2 regions of the Marinococcus sp. PL1-022 genome follow, and region 2 is predicted to be linked to the other one. Evidence: riboswitches for the same ligand, from Rfam matches in the RefSeq annotation. Region 2 holds a riboswitch; the other holds the start of a gene.
What was found. A riboswitch is a leader RNA that binds a small molecule or an ion and turns the genes downstream of it on or off. The one in region 2 is predicted to bind thiamine pyrophosphate.

Region 1 (10,714 bases), 1.6 Mb from region 2:
GCAGTCAGCGGAGCTCCGTCTAAATCACCGCTTACAAAGCTTTGGCCCATCACAAGAGAAATACCGGTAATGGAGCAAATAATGATTGTATCAATAAAAACCTGAGTCATGGAGACGAGCGCCTGCCGCCCCGGGTAATCGGTACGCGCAGCAGCTGCCGCAATTGGGGCGGAGCCAAGTCCTGCTTCGTTGGAGAAAACACCGCGTGCCACTCCGTACTGAATCACAACCCCAACGGCTCCGCCGGCTGCGGCCTGGCCGGTGAATGCATCGGAAACGATGGAGCCGACTGCGGCCGGAACGAGATCCAGATTGCCAAAAATAACAATCAGGCCACCGACCACATAAAAGACAGCCATAACCGGAACAATAAATGAAACGACCCGGCCAATCGATTTGATGCCGCCAAGAATCACAACCCCGGTTAAAATACTGAGCGCAATACCGGTGATCCAGGTAGGCACATTCCAGTTGGAGTCCAGCACATCGGCAACAGAGTTGGATTGGACAGTGTTGCCGATCCCAAATGCGGCAATTGCAGCAAATACGGCAAACAGGACGGCCAGCCATTTCCATCCGAGCCCTTTTTCTATGTAGTACATCGGTCCGCCGGCCATGCGGCCGCGTTCATCCTGAACCCGGTACTTCACAGCCAGAATAGCTTCCCCGTATTTTGTAGCCATTCCAAATAGTGCACTGATCCACATCCAGAAGACAGCACCCGGGCCGCCGATCACCACAGCTGTAGCAACGCCTGCGATGTTACCGGTCCCGACAGTCGCAGCCAGAGCGGTCATCAGCGATTGAAAGTGGGAGATGTCCCCCTCTGATTTTTTGTCCTGCTTGGAAAAGGCAAGCTTTAAGGCATAAGGAAGAGTAGAAAATTGCAAAAACCCTAAACGAACTGTTAAAAAGATACCTGTCCCCAAAATAAGAATTAAAAATGGAGGGCCCCACACAATGCCGCTGATGGTGGTAAGTAATTCTTCAACGCTGTTCATAAAACCTGACATATGTAACAACTCCTTTCCATAATGTAACTGTACATAAGATGTTATAAAGACGTGAACAGTTTGTTAGAAAAGTTTACTATAAAAATAATAAATTGGGTATATGTTTTGTAAAAATTATGAAAATTTCCAGGGGAGAAAAACAACAATTTCTTTAAAAGATTTAGAATATGATGTTTTAGGGAGAAAAGATTCGGGCATTCGTATAGGTAGACGTAATCGGATGAAGGAGGACTAGACAATGAAAAAAGTAAAAGTAGATGAAGTTTTTACAGAGGAAAAGGAACAGCTCCGTTATACAGATGGTGAATTAGAGGTCCGTGATGATAACGGAGAGGATTGGGAAGTGAAGCTGTACGGAGTCGAAAATCAGCGTTTCTTCACAGATGCCCTGAAAAATAACGAAAAGAAGCATTTAACATTTGAAACTGATAAAGGAAGCATGTACGGCCTCGTGTCCGTAGAAGCACTGGACAATGCCGGCGTGGCTAACGAAGACGTAGTAACGCTTGTAGGCACCGGACCGTTAAACGGTTTTTCGTAAGACAGAAAATAATTAAGAGTAAATAGCGGTGCAGGTGCTACAGCCTGGATCGTTATTTTTAACTTAAAGAGGGAATCATTTAAAATACTAAAGCATAAAGCAGGCAGCCGGTTTAATGGCTGCCTGCTTTATGTACATATTACGAACCGCTGCACGGGAGCTTGACTGGCGGATAGCCCTGCTCGCCTCTTCGCACCACAGCGTAGCCGGTGACGGTAAAACCATTTTTAAGCAGCAGCCGGGTGCTTAGATTTCTTGAAACCTTATCAGGAGCAACGAGAAACACTTCTTTTTTCGGAACGGTCTGTAAATGTCGTTTTAGATACGGATACGGAAGAGCAAACGCTCCACGTACCGGGTTGCGGTCTGATTCCTGGTATTCGCGGACGTCCAGAATGTGGGCACCGGTCTCCTGAATTTGAGGAAGGGAAGAACAAGGAACGCGTAAAACGGGCATCCAGCGTTTAAATGCCGGTATCATAACGAGAACAATAACAACTATGGTAATACTAAGCCAAAAAAGCATCAACGCACTCCTCATTCCTTTCTTATAGCGATTCATATTCTATATTTTTTTACAAACAGATTCAAGAACTTTGCTTACGCTGCTTTTACACTTACCCCTTTATGGATCACCTATAACAATTTCATGCTATTAATTATTCTTAGGAAATTCAAGCATATTGGTTTCAGGGGGAAGTAATTTTTGATAAGGTTAATACAGAAAGTAGGAGGTGAAGCTTCCATGCCAGAAACAGAAGAAAAAAGAGAATTGGAAGAACGAGTTTGGGCGGAACTGGAAAATGTAATTGATCCGGAGCTCGGTATTGATATCGTAAACCTGGGCCTTGTGTATACAGTAACAGTTGATGACGACAGACAGGCGAATATCGAAATGACCCTGACTGCAATGGGCTGCCCACTTGCAGGTACAATCGTTAACGATATTAATTTCGCCATGAATGATCTGAAGGAATACGGAGAAATCAGCGAAGTGGACGTGGATATTGTTTGGAATCCACCTTGGAGCAAGGACAAAATGTCCCGTTACGCAAAAATCGCTTTAGGTATTCCGGATTGATGAAAGGGAAGCCGGTTGGAGCAATCCAGCCGGCTTCTTTTTATTCTGGCATTATTTTCACTAGTCAGAAAAAATAAAATTTTCGGTTGAAATGCACTGGAGAATGGTTTATTATGTAAACATACTCAAAGGAGGCATTATTGTTTTGACAAACAGTCAACTGAACACAACTGAAATGATCGACAAAGGGATGCAGCAGTCTCACAGCATGAGCGTAGAGGAATCGGTTCGCACGATTGAAAACATCATGCAGGTCGAAGCAGCACGTCAGCAGGACTATGAAGACAATAAAATTGAAAATTTGTAAGTAATGAAAAGCGCGGACCATAATGGCCGCGCTTTTTGACGTTTATATGCTCTCCTGGCCCGTTAAAATAACCGGGCCTTCTTCTGTGATCGCGATAGTGTGCTCGTACTGGGCGGAATAGCCTCCGTCCCGGGTGGTGGCGGTCCACCCGTTGGAGGTCATTTTGCTCTGCCAGCTGCCGGTGTTGACCATTGGCTCGATCGTAATAACGTGGCCCGGTTTTAAGCGGCCGCCTTTGCCCGGGGCGCCGAAATGAGGAATCTGTGGATCTTCGTGGAGAGTAGGCCCGATGCCGTGTCCGGTAAAGTCCCGGACGACCGAAAATCCTTCGTTTTCCACATATGCTTGAATCGCGTGACCGATATCGCCGATCCGGTTACCGGCTTTGGCCTGTTCAATTCCTTTATATAAAGATGATTCCGTAACCTTCATGAGTCGTTCGAGTTCATTGCTTACTTCTCCAACAGCATAGGTCCAGGCGGAGTCTGCCAGGGCTCCGTTTAAATTCACAACCATATCGATTGTAACAAGATCACCGTTTTCAAGAGGGCGGTTCCTTGGGAAACCATGACAGATTTCATCGTTTACCGAGGCGCAGGTCGCGTATTTGTATCCTTGAAAGCCTTTTTGTTCAGGCGTGGCACCGTGCTCTGCCAGAAATTTTTCGGCAAAATCGTCAATTTGTTTTGTGGTGACACCAGGTTTGATCATTTTGGCGATTTCTTTATGACAGGCAGCAAGAATTTTCCCCGCTTCGTGCATAAGTTCAATCTCTCGTTCTGTCTTTAACGTTACCATCGTCTGTCTCCTTTTATTCAGTATCAATTACTATTGTAAAACATTCGTTTAAGAAATGCATTGTTTGATGATTTCCTTTATAATTGCAGAATTGCACGATAGAAATGGGGGAAATTATGAACCAACAGAAATGGTATGTACAGATCAGGGACAAGTTTTGGTTCGTTCCAGGCTGCTACGGTATTCTTAGTTTGATTATAGTAATAGGAGCTTCTATTATGGACCAGCAGCTGCTGCGCCCTGTTTATAACAATGTGCCTTCTATGCTGCTCGTAGAAAATAACACTGCTACTTCCCTGTACAGTGCATTAGTAACGGCATTGCTGACGCTGACCACCATCAGCTTTTCTTCGATAATGGTCGTACTGACAACGTATGCGACACAGTTTACGCCAAGAGCCCTTCAGGATTTTATGAAAAGCCCGACGACGCAGCATACGCTTGGGGTGTTTACATTTGGAGTGCTGTTTACCCTGGTAAATATGCTGCTCTTTTCAACCGAAGGTAACAACCAAATTTTGATGCCAATGCTGACAGTTCTTGTGGCGCTTGGCTGTCTGGCTTTTTTTATAATCTTTATTTATCACTCTACCCAGTGGCTGCAGGTAAATCATTTAATCAGCAACATACGGGCCGATGCTTCTAAGGTGATTCGGGATGCATACACATATTCCGGAGTGAACAGCTTCAGCGAATGGAGCGATGATTTCCGGAATGACGAAGAAACCATTGTTCATGCCGAACGGTCAGGGTATACCAATATGGTGAAAATGCCTGAACTGATTGACTGGGCCCGGCAGCAGGAAGCCGTCGTTGAATGCTTGTTTCAGGTGGGAGACTATGTTCATCAGGGCGAGCCACTATTTCGCTACTGGTCAAAGTACAGTTTATCCCCGGAAATATTAAGAAATTTTTTATTGGTGGGAGAAGAGAGAAGCAATGTTCAGGACATCGAATTCTCCATGCAGAAAATTGTAGAAATAGCGCTGCGGGCCATTTCCCCGGCGATCAACGATCCACATACAGCTGCCAACTGTATAAATCGTATTGGCGCGCTGCTTTCTGAACTCAGCTATGAGCACAGAAATGATCAATACTTTGCTGACAATCAGAATGAGCTGCGGTTATTTATGCCTGTAAAGCCCTTTAGAGAATATTTATATAAAAGCTTTTACCAGCTCAGGCTTTACGGCCGTGAAGATATTTCGGTAATGGCGGCCTGCATGGAAGCACTGACGATGCTTGTGAAGACTGGAGATTCGTCTGTGCTAAAGGAAGTGGAATCATTTTCCCGTTACATGGAGCAGGCGGTCGATGAGGAACAGCTTGCGGACTGGGACAGGGAATACTGGGAGGAGCGTGTACAGGAAAAGGATACAGCTCTGCATCAGGCACTTACAAAAAGTAAGCAGATAACTTGAAACAGCCAGTAACGTGTGTGTATGATATATAAATGAAGTTCAACACGAAAGGATGAAAGATCAAATGAAAGTAGCAGCTATTGTAGGAAGTATACGTCAGGAATCCTTTAACGGAAAATTAGTGGAGTACATGCAGGACCGTTACAGCGACATCATGGATATTGATATTTTAGATATCCGCGATCTTCCGCACTATGATCAGGACGAGGAAAGCAATGCTCCGGACTATGTGCAGGAGTACAAGCGTTCTGTACGTGAAGCGGACGCCGTACTTATTGCAACTCCGGAATACAATGGTTCAATTTCCGGCGTGCTTAAAAATGCTCTGGATTGGAATTCCCGGGTCGATTACGACTTTGCCGGCAAACCAACCATGCTGGTGGGAGCTTCTCTTGGCGGCCTGGGCACCGTGAAAGCGCAGATGCATCTGCGCCAGATTTTGAGCGCTCCGGGCATGAGTGCAAAAGTACTTCCCGGAAATGAAGTGCTTATTGGAGCTGTGCATGAAAAAATGGACGAAAACGGAAACTTAACGGACCAGGGCACAATTGATTTTCTCGATAATGTCGTAGCCGAATTTGAACGCTTTTATCAGGAAGCAACGGCTGTAGCCAACCGGGCATAAAAAGGATCCCTGCAGAAATATCTGCAGGGATTTTTTTACGCTTTTGGAGCTTCGGTCTGTTCGGTTTGCAGATCTGTTCTGCTCCATCCAATAAACAATAAAGCTGCTGCGCCAAGAACACCGGCGACCAGGTATGGAAGATGGGCTGATAATGAATTACCGATTAATCCCGACATGACCGGTGCAAAAGCAGCACCAAGCCAGCGAAGGAAATTATATGCTCCGGAAGAAATACTGCGCTCGTAAGGCGAATGCTCCATCACATGGCTGGTAAATAAAGAATTATTCAGACCGGAAAATAATCCTGAAAGTACGATGAACATAATCATTAATATTGAGGAGGACGCAAAAAACAATCCTAAAAGCGTTAAAATAAAAGCAGAGAGGGTGAACGGCAGTAATTTCACAGGAGTAAACCGCATCTCAAGCCTTCTCGATAAAACAGCCGAGCCGAAGGCCAGGCATAATCCCCATCCAAAAAAGACGAGACCGATTTGAATAGAAGTTAAAGATAAAATTAAAGGGGAGTAAGCAAGCACGACAAAAAAACCATAATAATAAAACATGCCGGCAAGCGCACCCTTAATGAACGGCCCGTGTGTAAAAAGATGACGAAGCTCCTGCCATCCAGCCGTAGCTTTAGCTTTTTTAGGAGCGGGCGGATGGACGAAAAAGATAACTAAAATAAAAGCGATAAGCATTAAAAGACTTGTACCAAAAAAAGGAGCACGCCAGGATAGATCCCCGAGAAGGCCGCCTACAAGCGGACCGCCGGCGAGGCCCAGGCCAATTGCCGCCTCATACATACCTACCGCTGTTTCCACGCTCCTCGAGAGAGCGATTAACAGGGTCATAGCAGTGGCGAAAAACATGGCGTTGCCAAGCCCCCAGCCGCCGCGAAAAAGGGCCAGTTCAGTAATGCCTCCCGCCACACTGCAAAGCAGGGCGAAGGCTGTAACGATCAAAAGCCCGGCGCTCATCAGCCGTTTATCACCAAACCGGCTCGAAAGGATCCCGGCAGGAATCATCATGCAGGCCATAACTAAAATATAGGACGTAAAAAGCAGCTCCACCTGCCAGTGAGAAGCACCGATAGAAGCCGCGATGGAAGGAAGGACGGGGTCCACGACGCCGATACCCATAAAAGCTAAAAATGTGGCGAAGATCGTAATCCACCGTGCCCTGGTTTGAATATTCATAAAGCAGTCACTTCTCCTTATTGAATGAAGATAATACGTTGTCAGCTTGCTTTTTCAGATTTTCCATTTCCGTTTTAAACGTTGTCATCTGATTGATTTTTTGGTCGAGCATATCAATCTGGGCCTGAAGGCTATCAGAAATTTGTTTCAAATCCTCGTGCTGCATCGTCGTTTCCTGTACCGACTGGTAGTGGCTATAGACTGTTTTTACCTGCTCTTTCAAATCGAGATACTGCTGCAGCTCCTGAAGAGAAAACCCAAGAACCTCCTTTGCGGTTACTACATTCTGCAGACGTTCAATGTCCTGGTCATCGTACACTCTGGTTCCTTTTTCTGTACGCTCTGGTGCTGATATAAGACCAATCTGTTCATAATAACGTATTGCACGTTTCGTTAAGCCTGTGGTTTGAGCGGCTTCTTCAATTTTGTACAGCATGCATCACCCTCCTGATAAATTTCATGATATAACCTTAACGTTAACGTTATATTTTGTAAAGGCAAAATGGGACTTTGACTTTCTGAAATAATGTGATACAGTGTAGACAACTTAATAGGGAATCCGCTAGGGGTGCCGGTAACGGCTGAGATAAGGACTATCCTTAATCCCTTTGAACCTGATCTGGTTAAGGCCAGCGTAGGAAAGTGGAGACGGTAGAATACGTCTATATCAGAAGCAGCAGCTTTATAACAGCGGACGTTTATTCGAAGCCACTCCACCAATGGAGTGGCTTTTTTTGCTCCATTGGTCTTTACTGCCCGTAGTGGTTCCCTCCTAATTTAAAGGAGGAAGTAACAATGAATTTTTCAGAGCTGTTATGGCAGGACACAGAGCACATTTTTGAAGCCTGCTGGGAAAATCCATTTGTGCAGGGCATCGGGAAAGGAGATATCCCAAAAGAAGCTCTTATCCATTACGTGAAGCAGGATTTTGAATACTTAAATGCCATGAGCAAGGCAAAAGCAATTGGGATAACAAAATGCACGTCCAGAGAAGACATGATCATGTTTAAAGATACCATTGATTTTGTGTTAAACAGTGAAACGCACCCGCACCATAATTTATGTGCGCAGGCGGGAGTGGCTTATGAAGAATTGCAGGGCTACGCGCTTGCCCCGGCTTCCCAGCATTATGTGCTTCATATGCTGCACCATGCTGAAAGGGGCACACTTGGCGATGTGATTGCGGTAACGCTCGCCTGCCCGTGGGTGTATTTGTATGTGGGTGAAAGGCTGATGAAAGAAGTGAATCCGAACGCGGGCCATCCGTTTAACGACTGGATTCGTTTCTACGGAGACCGTGAGGAGCGGGAAATGTACAAATATATTGACCGCCTTGATGAGCTGGCAGAAACAGCCACAGAAGAAGAAAAGCAGCGTTGGCGGACGTTATTTATGGAAGGGTGCCAGCTCGAGTATATGTTTTTTGAGGACGCGTATCATGCAAAAGACTGGCCCTTTGCCAGAACATTAACAGACGGAAAAAAAGCTTAATGATAAACAAACGCTTAAACCTCAGGGATATCGTCGTTATCTCATTTATTTCAGCTGTTCTTGGTGTCCTTTATCTTCTTTGGGTACTGCTCGGACAAATTGTTACGGGCGTCCTCGGGCCAGTTGGGGGCGGGCTGATGGCAGGCTTCTGGATTCTCGCTCCGGTAATATGCGCCTATATCATTCAAAAACCAGGAGCGGCGCTGCTGGCAGAGCTTATTGCGGCTGGCACTGAAGTTATGGCCGGGTCTGTGAGCGCGGGAGCAGTGCTCGTTCTCGGCTTCACGCAGGGGATTGCCGCAGAAATTATTTTTGCCATGTTTTTCTACCGAATCTTTCGTCTGCCGGTATTAATGCTTGCCGGAATGGCAGGGACGTCTGCTGCATTTTTAACCCAGTATATTCTTTATGGATTCAGTCAGTACGCAGGTTCTGTTGTTGTATTTATGCTGGTAACCATGCTTATAAGCGGTGCTCTTTTAGCCGGGTGGGCAGGGAAAAGCTTTACAGACGCCCTGGTAAAAACAGGCGTTCTCGACCGCTTTGCTCTTGGCCGCCAGCGTCGGGAAGGGCAGCAGAGGGACGCTGTATGATTTATGCAGATAATGTAACCATTGCATATCCTTACGCTGAGCCTTCGATAGAGGGTTTTTCGGCTGAAATATGTACTGGGGAAAACGTGCTGCTGCTCGGACCGAGCGGCTCGGGTAAAAGTACGCTGGCACTGACCCTGCAGGGAATTCTTCCGCGCTCAGTAGAGGCAGAAGTGTCTGGTAAATTGAACGTATTCGGAAAAAATCCAGCGGTGAAATGCATTACAGAGGCTGCCAGAGAGGCGGCTCTGTTGTTCCAGGATCCCGATACCCAATTCTGCATGCCGACAGTGCGGGAAGAGCTTGTATTTACGCTTGAGAACCTGCGCGTACCTGCGGAGGATATCGAAGGCCGGATGCTTGAAGCCTTGCAGTTCACAGGCATGCTTTCTTGTATTGACGCCCGTATTGACACGCTTTCCGGAGGGATGAAGCAAAAAATAGCTGTGTCCTGTATAGCTGCTGTGAATCCGGAGATCTGGATTTTGGATGAACCGCTCTCCCAGCTCGATCCGGTAAGCCGTGAAGCAGTGGCCGCACTTCTTGGCCGTATTGCAGAAGACCCTGATAAAACATTAATTTTGATTGAGCATCAGCTAAATGAAGTAATGGATTGGGTCAACAGGGTGATTGTATTGGACCGCTGCGGCCGGGTGTCGGCAGATGGAAGCCCGGGCCGTATATTCAGCTCCCACACAGCCGTACTCGAAGCGGAGGGTGTCTGGCTGCCGGAACCAGCAGAAGCTGGAAAGAAGCTGTTGAAACACCCGAAAACGTCTAAAGCCCTCCTCCCCGTCACTTTACGGGAATGGGAGACGTTTGCAGCGGAATACTCTGCTGCCGATGTTCGCGCCTCTCTGCCGCAGCCGGCAAAGATGGCTGATCCTTCTCTGGAGCCGCCTGTCCTGGAGGTTAAACAGGCCGGGTTTGCTTATGGAACGCAGCCGGTTTTCGAAAACGTGTCTTTTTCCCTTTATCCTGGAGAAATGGTAGCGCTGGTTGGTGCCAACGGAGCAGGAAAGAGCACACTCGCGCGGGTTCTTACCGGATGGGAGTCTCTTACAAGCGGTGAGGTCTATGTTAACGGACAAAATATTGCCACTCTGAAGCCGCACGAAATTGCCAAAGCCTTCGGGATTGTTTTTCAGCAGCCGGAGCATCAGTTTATAAAGCAAAGCGTTGAAGAAGAAATACGCTACGGAATGGAGATAGAGGGACTGAGCGAGGAAAAAATTATTCAGCAGACAAACGAGCTGCTGATTCAATTTCAGCTCGTGCATCTTCGAAAGAGCCATCCATTTCGGCTCAGCCAGGGGGAAAAAAGGCGTCTCTCAGTAGCGGTCATGGTTACGAACAACCAGTCCATTCTGATTTTGGATGAGCCAACGTTTGGGCTCGATAAGCGAAATACTGCTGCCCTGTTTGAAGTGATTGAGCAGTGCCGGCGATGTGGAAAAGCGGTCCTCTGGCTGACCCATGATATGGATCTGGTTTATACAAAAGCCGTACGGATTCTTGCGCTGGCAGAGCGGACAATCACCTATGATGGGGGCGTAGAACCATTTTTTAATGGAAGCATGAATTTGGAAAAAATCGGCGTCCGGCCTCCAGTGGTACAGCTGATGCGCCATGGGGAAACAGGCAG
Region 2 (10,714 bases):
AGAAACCTGACGACGCCGCTCATTATTGGTATTGCGATACCGTTTTCGGTCATTGTGACATTTGCGTTTCTATACTTTACCGATGTGAGCTTAAACTTAATGACGATGGGCGGTCTGGCCCTTGGTATCGGGATGCTTGTCGATAACGCAATAGTGGTTATTGAAAACATATACAGGCACCTATCGATGAAGAAGCTCCCTAAGCGGGCGGCTCTCGACGGTACAAAGGAAGTGGCTGGGGCGATTACAGCTTCGACCCTGACAACAGTAGCCGTCTTTTTACCAATCGTCTTTATTTCCGGTATTGTCGGCGAGATCTTCCAGGCGTTTGCCCTATCGGTAGCCTTCAGTCTGCTTGCCTCCCTGCTTGTAGCTGTCACGGTAGTGCCGATGATTGCAAGCCGTGTCCTGAAGCCACTGCCGGAAGACCGGGAAGCAAAGCGTGAAAACTCCCGGCCGATGAGATTTCTGGACCGCTCGATTCGCTGGGTGCTCGGCCACCGCGCAGTCGCGCTGCTGTTGACGCTGCTTCTGCTGCTCGGCGGAGCCGGCGGCATTGCCCAGACCGGGGTGAACTTTATCCCGACGACAGACCAGGGCTTTTTCACGATTAATGTTGAAAAGGAAAATGGCACAAATCTGGAAACGACCGGAGAAACGGTAGACGAAATTGAAAGCGTACTTGAAGATCAGGACGAGATTGCAAGCTATATGGCAGTGGTCGGCTCGGGCGGCAGTGGCGTTGCAGCCGGAGGCGGCGGAAGCTCGGGCTCCAATGAAGCTTCCATTACAGTTACGATGGAGGATTTGCAAGACCGGGACATATCGACAGAGGAAATGATTGAAGAGATTGAATCCGATGTGGAAAACACTGACGAGCAGGCAGATATTTCGTTATCCTCCTCAGCAGCCATCGGCGGAGGAGAAGCCAACTCCGTGGAATTTACGCTCTCAAACGAAAATGAAGAGCGGCTCGCTGAAGATGCAGACGAAGTGCAGTCGGAGCTTGAAAATGAAAATACGATTCGAAATGTAGAAACCTCAGATGAAGAGACTGCTCCGGAAATCCAGGTGCAGATTAATGAAGACGAGGCGCAGGATAATGGCCTGACCCCGGCTGAAATCGCCCAGACGGTGAACAGTACGACAAGCGGAGAAGTGGCGTCGACGATTCAGACGGATAATGAAGGGCCGCTGAACGTGAACGTGCAGTACGCAGAGGATTCCCTTGAAAATCAGGAGGACCTTGAAAATCTGCAGATTGCTACGCCGCAGGGTGAATACGTCAGCTTAAGTGATGTGGCTGAAATTGAAGAAGGCCAGGGGCCTGCAGTTATTAACCGGCTCGATCAGGAGCGAAGCACTGAGTTTACAGTTACGTACGGCACCGGTACGAGCCTGAATGAAACCTCTACGTTAATTGAAGACACGATCGACGACGTAGATACCGGAGCGGCGACGACATTGAACTTCTCCGGCGAACAGGAGCTTCTCGATGACAGCATTCAAAGCCTTGTGTTTGCCTTCCTGCTGGCGGTAGTGTTCATTTATCTCGTGATGGCCGGCCAGTTTGAATCATTCAAATATCCATTTGTGGTTATGTTCAGCGTACCACTGGTGATCATCGGTGTGATGCTTGCCCTGTTTGCAACCCAGACACCTCTCAGTATCACTGTGTTTATCGGCTTAATTGTACTTGCAGGTATTGTCGTCAACAACGCGATTGTCCTTGTTGATTATACGAATCAGCTGGCGGAGCGTGGCATGCCGGTAAGAGAAGCCGTTATTGAATCCGTGAAAAAACGGTCACGGCCTATACTGATGACGGCCTTTACGACCATTCTTGGTGTGCTGCCGCTTGCCCTTGGGTTTGGGGAAGGCTCAGAAATCCAGCAGCCAATGGGTATTGCGGTCATCGGTGGTCTCATCAGCAGTACGTTCCTGACGTTGTTTATCATTCCAACGCTCTACACTCTATTTACCAAGGAAACAAGAAGCATGAATAAAAAATTCGCTACGCCGGACGGAGGCTACATGTACGGCTGGGAAGTAGAGGAAAGACGTAAGGAACGGGAAAAACGAGAACAGGAAGAACAAAACGGGGAAGAACGAAAAAAAGATGAAGACCAGCAGCAAAATGAAAATACAGAAGAAAGTAATGAACCTGAAAATGTAGAGGATAAAAACCGCGAAGACTTATCGCGGGATGAAATTTTATACCTTCTCGAACGTATCGTCGGTAACTCGGAAAAAGAAGAACGGGACCGTTCATCGAAGAATCCGGACAAAAATAAAAATTCCGGCGATGATGAAAAAAATTGACATTAGGACTATGTGTCACGTACGATTAAGAAAAATAGTAAGGAATCCGCTAGGGGCGCCTGCGCTGAGACAAGAACCATTCTTGGTCCCTTCGAACCTGATCTGGGTAGTACCAGCGTAGGGAAGTGGAGCTTCGTTTTATACAAATACGTACGTATACGCCAAAGCTCACTCTCTACTTCAGGGAGTGAGCTTTTTTTGAACCTAAAGCAGGATTCCTTGTTAAGGAGGATACAACGAATGCCACAAGTACCTAAAGTATTAACCATCGCCGGAACAGATCCCACCGGCGGGGCCGGGATCCAGGCTGACCTGAAGGCATTTCAGGAGTGTGAAGCCTATGGAATGTCTGCTATTACGAGCGTTCTCGCACAGAACACGACCGGGGTCCAGCGGGTGGAGCATATGAGCACCAGCCTGCTGCAGGCCCAGCTGGATTCCGTATTTGATGACATTATGCCGGATGCGGTCAAAACCGGGATGATCGCGACTCCGGATATGATCCGCACCACGGTGAACATGCTGAAAAAATATGATCTGCCGGTAGTTATTGACCCGGTGATGGTGGCCACAAGCGGAGATCCCCTGGCTGAGAAGGAGACGCTTGAGGTAATGAAAAATGAATTTCTCCCTCTGGCCGCGGTCGTTACGCCGAATATGGCAGAGGCTGCAAGTCTGACGGACTCTCAGGTTCATTCCCTGGAGGAGATGGAAACAGCTGCAAAAACAATCGTTGACGAACTGGGGGCGAGGGCAGCGCTTGTAAAAGGCGGCCATATGAAGGAGGATGCGGTTGATATTTTGTACGTCGATGGGGAAATTCATTATTTCCGTTCTCCCCGGACAGATACCAAGCACACGCACGGCACAGGCTGTACACTATCAGCCGCGATCGCCGCAAAGCTTGCGCGGGGTAAGTCCATTTATTTAGCAGTCCAGGAAAGCAAGGAATATATTACCAATGCGATTGCACACCCTCTTGAAATCGGTAAAGGCAATGGACCGGTCAATCACTGGGGAGCGCGCGTTCCACTCGATCAACTACTAAAATAAAGAAATGAGGGATCGGCATGAAAGCAAAGGAAGTTATGAGCCTGCTTGAGGAAGTACGAAAAACGCGGCCGCTGATTCATAATATTACGAACACAGTAGTAACCAATTTTACCGCGAATGGACTGCTGTCCATGGGCGTATCCCCGGTAATGGCAAACGCCCCGGAGGAAGCAGCGGAAATGGCTAAAGCGGCGAATGCGCTCGTATTAAATATCGGCACGCTGAACCGGGAACAGGTGAAAGCAATGCGCATCGCAGGGAAAGCGGCGAATGATAAAGGGATTCCGATCGTTTTGGATCCGGTAGGTGCCGGAGCAACTGCTTACCGTACGGAAACGGCCCTGGCGCTGCTCGAAGAACTGGATGTGGCACTGATCAGGGCTAACGCGGGAGAAATGGCCGCGCTGCTCGGTGAAAGCGGAAACGTCCAGGGCGTGGACGCTTCGGGGGAAGCAGATAATCCCATGCTCGCGAAAGAAGCTGCTAGAAGGTTTGGAGCAATTGCAGCGGTGACCGGAGTGGAAGACGCGGTTGCTCATCAGGGGGAAGTGTTTATCGTGCAGAATGGGCACACGCTGCTGACAAGAGTAACCGGCACCGGCTGCCTTCTCAGCTCGATCGCAGCCTCCTTTTTAACCGTCCAGCATTCGGCCGGGGCAGTGGCAGCTGCGCTTGCCTATTACGGCGCAGCGGCGGAAATCGCAGGCAGCTTAACGACAAGGGAAGGCCCGGGCTCCTTTCAAATTGAGCTATTGAATGCCCTGCATGCAACGCAGGAAATGGATCTGCGCCACTATATCCGCGTCAAACAGGAATCATAGGGGGCTGAAACCATGGATAAAGAGATGCTGAAGCTGTATTTTATTATGGGAAGCAACAATACGGGCGGAAGAAATCCGGAGCAGGTATTGCAGGAAGCTCTTCAGGGCGGCATCACGTGTTTCCAGTTCCGCGAAAAGGGCCAGGGGGCGCTGCCCGAAGAGGAAAAGTGGCGGCTGGGCCGGAAGATGAAGGCTCAATGTGCTGCCTTTCATGTTCCGTTTATTGTAAATGACGACGTGGACATGGCGATCCGGCTTGAAGCAGACGGGATTCATATCGGGCAGGAGGACGATCCGGCCTCCAAAGTCAAGGAACGCTGCCCTTCCCGTATGATGGTTGGAGTGTCTGTGCGTACTGTTGAAGAAGCGCACCGGGCCGCTGCAGACGGGGCGGATTACCTGGGCGTGGGTCCGATGTTTGCGACTGATACGAAAGAAGATGCCAAAGCTCCAGTCGGACTTGAAGGCATCCGCCGGCTCCGGGCTGAAGGAATCACCCTTCCAATTGTAGGGATTGGCGGCATCGACGCCTCCAACGCCGCTGATATTGTGGAGGCGGGGGCTGACGGAGTGTCGCTGATTTCCGCCATCAGCCTGGCAGACGAGCCGGAGAAGGCTGCAGGGGAGCTTCGCAGCCGTTTGAATGGGCCAGCAGAAAAGCACGAAAAATAGAAGAACCGGCGGGAAGTTTGATGAGCTGACCCGCCGGTCCTTTGTGTTATATATGCTCTTGTAAGGTTTGTACGACGTGCTTTAATGTTTCTTTTTCCCCTACATTTCCCGGAAATATTACATATGGAATTTCCGGAAAACGGCTGTTGGCATCTGTCTGCCAGACGGGCACACCGGGAGCAATCTGCCCGAGCACTTCTGCTTTTTTAACGAGCAGCCCCTTCGTGCCGACATCGCTTGATGTAATACCGCCCTTGGCAACGACAAATGCCGGCTGGTGAGCAGCGTTCTTCACAAAGCTTGTTACTGCATCGGAAATTTTTACGGATAGCGCCAGCTCTTCTTCTTTCCTATTTTCCTCTAAGTCAATACGCTCCCGCGAAGTGTAGACACACACCGTAGTCCCCCGCTTGACGGAGTCATCAACAATTTGCTGAACACGGTGGGTTTCCCTCTGAAATGCTTCCTCATCCATCACGGCAGGGCAATAAAATTCCACGAATTGAACCTCGGTCAGCTGTTTTAGAGCTTCAAGCTGCTCCGTCGATTTTTGCACATGGGAACCAATAATAACGAGGCCGCCATTGCTGCTTTGATGCTCGAAGAGACTGCCCGCGTCTAAATAAGGCTTGCGGGTGATGCCGCCAATTTCTTTCGTAAATGTAGCCGCCGTCCGGAACAGAAAGTTTTTTTGGTGTTGCACGGTCCGGAACAGGGCGGTGCAGAATACTTTTACATCTGTTTCACTCACAGCGTTGACGATGATCTTTTGAAAGGAGGCAGCCTGTTCGAGTTTAGCTTCGATCGCTTCGAAATCGAGAGCCCGGAGATCGTCGATGGAAATGGAAATAACGTCTTCCTTTTTAAATCGGCCGTTTGTTTTTTCTTCTACATATTCCCCTAAGTGACTTGAAGCAAATCCAAACATCCGGTCTCTGGCAAATTCCGTTTCCGCCACGGGTATAAAGGCTTCCCCCTGCTGAATGTAGTGCACGTCGAAGGCGGTCCGCCGGTTGCCCTGTTCAAAAAAAGGAAGAAGAATTTCTCCGTCCACAGCCTTGCCTGTCCGGGCTTCTAGTGTATCCTTTAAAACCTCTGTTTCAAGCGGGTAGTGGCCCCGCAGGGTGGAATCTCCCCGGCTGATCAGCAGGAACGGCTGATTTTTTTCTTCGGCCACGCGGGCGATTCGCTCTGCGATGTCGGTATGAACTTTCGTTGTTTCGGCTTCAGAGAAGGATCGCGAATTTGTAAGAATGAACACCAGCTGCCGCGCGTCTTCAAATGCCTCCCGAATGGTCTCCTCCTCCCAGTCTGTGTATACCGGTACGCCGTGGACCGTCTGCACGCCTGTGGGATCATCGTCGAGGGAGATGATTTTATGAGGTATGTTTTGGGCTGCTTCCTTAAATAAAGCATCGACGTTCTTTTCATCATAATCTGGAAGGGAGTTAATATAATCATTGATCTGTGTCATTCGTATTTTCCTCCTTTTGGCACCGAATAGTTCGCAAGCATTTCGTAATGCTGGAGCACACCGCTGTGATCGTCGGATTTTTTGCCGTGCGCCACCATGGACTCATACATTTCAGCCACGTCCGACGAAAGCGGCAGGGGGACCCCTAGGGATTTCCCGGTTTGAAGCACGTTGGAGAGATCCTTTAAATTAATGTCAATCCGTCCGCCTGCAGTAAAGTCCCGTTCGAGAATTTTCGGAATTTTTGCATCAAGCACACTGCTGCCGGCCAGTCCGTTGCGGATAGCTTCATATACTTTATCAATGTCCGCTCCTGCCTTGGAAGCAAGGAGCACGGCCTCCGACATAGCTGCCATTGTGACATTGACTAATATTTGATTGGCAAGCTTCGTGGTGGAACCGGCGCCCACCTCGCCGACGTGTGTGACGTCTGTGCCAACAGCTCGAAGAACTGGATAGACAGCGGCAAAGGCGTGATCGCCCCCGCCAGCCATGATGGAGAGCGTACCGTCTATCGCTTTCGGCTCCCCGCCGCTTACCGGTGCATCCAGAAAAGCTGCTTCTTTTCCCTGAAGCTTTTCTGCCCAGCGTCTGGAATCCACGGGGGAAACAGAGCTCATATCAACAACGACGGCTTCTTTTTTCACGACCGGCAGAATATCATTTATTACTTCGTCGAGTATGGCTGTGGTTGGGAGCATGGTGATAATAATGTCACTGCCTTCGGCTGCTTCTATAGCGGAATCGACGGCCTCTCCTCCTGCTTCCGTGACCCGCTGCCTGGCTGCGGGGTGAATATCAAACCCCTTCAGCGTAAAACCAGCCTTTAGAAGGTTTTCAGCCATCGGCCCTCCCATAATGCCTAAACCAATTTGTCCAATATTCATATCATTGCGCTCCTTTAGTTTTTGTTATGGGAAAATGCTTTTCATTAAAATTGATAAGGCTTTCAATAAAAGCAATTGTACACAATTTTATAATTATTGTATACATTAACTGGCGAGTTGTTTTAATTTCTATGAAATAGGTATAATGAGAATAAGAAATGAAGACAGAAGATTGCATTAGAAAGGGTGGGGCAACGATGAAGCAACAGCATTCTGCTTCAGATACGGCGTACGAAAAAATACGGGATGCCATATTTGAGGATAAATATGAACGCGGGGAAAAATTGACGGAAGTAAAACTGGCAGATGAACTTGGAGTCAGCCGGACGCCTGTAAGGGACGCCATGCGCAAGCTCGAAGAGGAGGGCTTGATTAAGGATAAGCGGGTGATTAACCCGACGATTAAAGATTTAATGAATACATTTGATGTGCGGATGCTGCTCGAAGGGTTTGCTGTCCGCCAGGCTGCCCGTTACATGGGACCTGACCAGATCGAAGGTCTGCAGAGGTGTGTAGAGACGGCGAAGCAGGGAACCACAGAAGAAATAATGGAAGCAAACAAGGAATTCCACGATATTATTGTCAGGACGAGCAATAACGATGTATTAATCGATACCATCGAACGGATGCAGTCAGTTATTTTTTTGTTCCGGAGAACAGTAGTGTACCATCAGAGGCCGCGTCTGATTGAAGAGCACGAGGGGATCCTTGAAGCGATTCAAAACCACGAGGAGGATAAAGCAGAAGCATTGATGAAAAGTCATTTAAAGAAGGACCTGGATTTTTCCATCCATTCCTGGTGAGAGCCGGCGAAATACATCCGCAGCCCCCTTTCCGGAAAGAAAAATAAACCCCATGCAGACAGGTGGGATAAAAACCTTTCTGCATGGGGGTGAAGCGGGCATTTTTATTCATTGAACGATACTGAAATAACCCGTTTTTCCCAATCGCTTTTTTCAGCAAGCTCCAGCAGACGAATGACTCTGCTCGCTTCAATGGCGGTCACCGGATTTTTACCATCCTCTTGGATGGCCCGGGCGATCTTTTCATAATAGGACTCATACGATCCCTGATGGGTAGGGATTTTTTCTGTTCCCCCGTAGGCATCGGTAAACGTCCCATAGTAAGCTTCATCCTCCACAGCCCATCCCCGGTCCCCGGGCAATGTCCCATTAATCAGCATTTCCTCCTGGGGATCAAACCCGTATTTTACAAAGCTGCCTTTTGTTCCGTGCACAATATACCGCGGGACTTCTCCGACAGCGAGAAAGCTGGATTGTAAAATAACCCGCTGGTTTGGATAGCCAAGAATCGCGTGAAAATAATCGGTATTATTCGTATTCGGGCGCTGGATTTCAAGGTCGGCGAAAATTGTTTCCGGCATGCCAAACAGTTCAAGCGCCTGATCAATGAAATGAGCGCCTAAGTCAAACCAGCTGCCCGAGCCTGGCAGGTCCTGTTCGCGCCAAAGACCCTCCACCTCCGGGGCGTAGTCGTTCCATGCAGCCTGAAAGGTATGAATATCGCCAAGTGCCCCTGCTTCCATCAAGGAGCGGATCGTTAAAAAATCACCGTCCCAGCGGCGGTTGTGATATACACTTAAAACGACATCATTCGCTTCGGCGAGCTCTGTCAGCTCTACGGCTTCCTCATATGTAGGCACGAATGGTTTTTCCAGAACAACGTGCTTGCCGTTTTTAATTGCAGCTTTAGCCAAAGGGTAATGCGTGGTGTTTGGACTCGTAATGACAACAAGATCAATATCCTCGCGCTGGCAGGCTTCCTCTGCTGCATCGGTCACTTCAACACCCGGAAGCCGCTCATGTACCTTTTCTGCACTCGATGATGAAACAAGCCGGATATTAAAGTGATCGCTTTTTTCAATAATAGGTGTATGAAACACAGAACCTGAAAAACCAAAAGCGATGATAGCAGTATTGATCGGCTGCATGACTGACGACCTCCTCAAAAGTTATTAATAAACTTTTCCCCTCCGTATGGAAAAGGAAACGTCACCAACACAGAAAAAAGCGGCAGAACGACTGCCGCTTTAAAGTGATTCTATAAAGATGCTATTTCCATTTTGGCTGGTCGAAAAATTTCGGACGATACTTTGCGATAACAAACAGAATAATCACGGTAATAATGGTTTGCGGAATTAAATACGAAGCGTTGTACAGTGCTGAATAAGCCACAACAGGTGTACCTTCCGGGGCGTAGCTGCCAAACCAGATGACGCCTGAGACAAAGTGGTCGATATAGCGAAGCAGCGCTCCAAAGACAATGCCAATAAGCATCAAAAGATAAGGAATACGTTCACGGAAAACAGCGTGGGTCGTGAAAATGGCGGCAAAGCCGAGCACGGTATAGGCGATTGGGTATTCAAGCACAAGCTGAACGGGATGGACGATGGTTGCCCCCTGCAGAAGCTGGAGCATTCCTGCCAGAAATCCTGTCGCAATCCCTGCTTTCCAACCGCGGCGAAAAGCCATCAGAAAAATAGGAACCATAATAAAAGAAATCGAACCGCCGGCGAGCCACGGTCCGCCGAATTCAAGAAATCCTAAAATAAAAGAGAGAGCAGCCATGAATGCTGTTTCTATCATAATTGCCAAACGTTTACCCCTCTCCAACGATGAACACCTCCCTAGAAATTACCGATACTATCTTAGCATAATAGGAAACAGAAAGAAACGCCAAGCAGGCGCGTTTGTCTGATATAATATGAAAAGAAGGAAGAAACAGGGAGAGGGGTTACATGGAAACATCGACAGATATGCTGAGGGAGTATTTAAAGGGCAGTGGAGCCGCCTGTACGGTGACCCTGCTGTTATTTATATTTTATACAATTATACTGGGAGAAGTGCAGCTTTTCCCCAATCTGGCCTTTCTTTTAGCAGTATGCACGTATCTTGGCTCGATCGTCGGCGTTCTGCTGCTCAAGCTCGTGGAGCCGTATCAGTATCATATTCTGTATCCAATTCTGGGTACGTTTTTTTTCGGTTTTCTTGGCATTTTCTACGGCGTATCAATTATCTACGCCTACCAGCTTGACGGCTTTTTTGTCGTTGTAACAATGGCTTCCTCGATGTCATTTTTTATTTCCCAGTTTGTGAAGGCACAGACGATTGCCTGGATCATGGCAGGCTCCGGACCGTTTTTTTTAGCGGTCATCATGTTTTCAAATCAATTAGCCCGTTCGCTCGGGCAGTGAAGGAGGAGAAGCAGTGAACTACCACGGCAGACAGTTTGCAGGCATAGAAAACAGCGCGGGCGGAGAGGTCTCAGGCCGGACCGTTTTTCATTACGAGCAGGACGGGTCAGTGCTTAGGGCCCGCTATTCTGGAGGCGAAGTCGTTTCCGGTGTTTTAATTGGAAAGGTGTATGCCAATGGTGATCTGGAATTCCGCTACAACCACGTAAACGAGGACTGGAGCCTCCGCGGCGGAAAGTGTTACTCGGTCCCGCAAGTGCTGGAAGACGGA

Region 1: linked by a shared signal. The riboswitch ahead of tenA (thiaminase II) and the one ahead of thiD (bifunctional hydroxymethylpyrimidine kinase/phosphomethylpyrimidine kinase) in region 2 are both predicted to bind thiamine pyrophosphate.

The regions. Positions count from the first base shown of each region.
Region 1 is NZ_JAWXCX010000001.1:851,559-862,272, forward strand. It holds gene SIC45_RS04335 (sodium:alanine symporter family protein) at 1-1,013, opposite strand, end outside; gene SIC45_RS04340 (hypothetical protein) at 1,252-1,554, shown strand; gene SIC45_RS04345 (sulfurtransferase) at 1,694-2,080, opposite strand; gene SIC45_RS04350 (metal-sulfur cluster assembly factor) at 2,300-2,635, shown strand; gene SIC45_RS04355 (hypothetical protein) at 2,781-2,942, shown strand; gene map (type I methionyl aminopeptidase) at 2,985-3,740, opposite strand; gene SIC45_RS04365 (DUF2254 domain-containing protein) at 3,857-5,161, shown strand; gene SIC45_RS04370 (NADPH-dependent FMN reductase) at 5,226-5,786, shown strand; gene SIC45_RS04375 (MFS transporter) at 5,822-6,985, opposite strand; gene SIC45_RS04380 (MerR family transcriptional regulator) at 6,993-7,421, opposite strand; TPP riboswitch at 7,540-7,643, shown strand; gene tenA (thiaminase II) at 7,781-8,476, shown strand; gene SIC45_RS04390 (ECF transporter S component) at 8,476-9,069, shown strand; gene SIC45_RS04395 (ABC transporter ATP-binding protein) at 9,066-10,714, shown strand, end outside; gene SIC45_RS04400 (energy-coupling factor transporter transmembrane component T) at 10,699-10,714, shown strand, end outside.
Region 2 is NZ_JAWXCX010000001.1:2,434,799-2,445,512, reverse strand. It holds gene SIC45_RS12605 (efflux RND transporter permease subunit) at 1-2,322, shown strand, start outside; TPP riboswitch at 2,364-2,463, shown strand; gene thiD (bifunctional hydroxymethylpyrimidine kinase/phosphomethylpyrimidine kinase) at 2,563-3,375, shown strand; gene thiM (hydroxyethylthiazole kinase) at 3,393-4,196, shown strand; gene thiE (thiamine phosphate synthase) at 4,209-4,868, shown strand; gene SIC45_RS12585 (four-carbon acid sugar kinase family protein) at 4,915-6,342, opposite strand; partial or broken gene SIC45_RS12580 (NAD(P)-binding domain-containing protein) at 6,339-7,232, opposite strand; gene SIC45_RS12575 (GntR family transcriptional regulator) at 7,427-8,032, shown strand; gene SIC45_RS12570 (oxidoreductase) at 8,137-9,180, opposite strand; gene thiT (energy-coupled thiamine transporter ThiT) at 9,302-9,835, opposite strand; gene SIC45_RS12560 (hypothetical protein) at 9,988-10,443, shown strand; gene SIC45_RS12555 (n-acetylglutamate synthase) at 10,457-10,714, shown strand, end outside.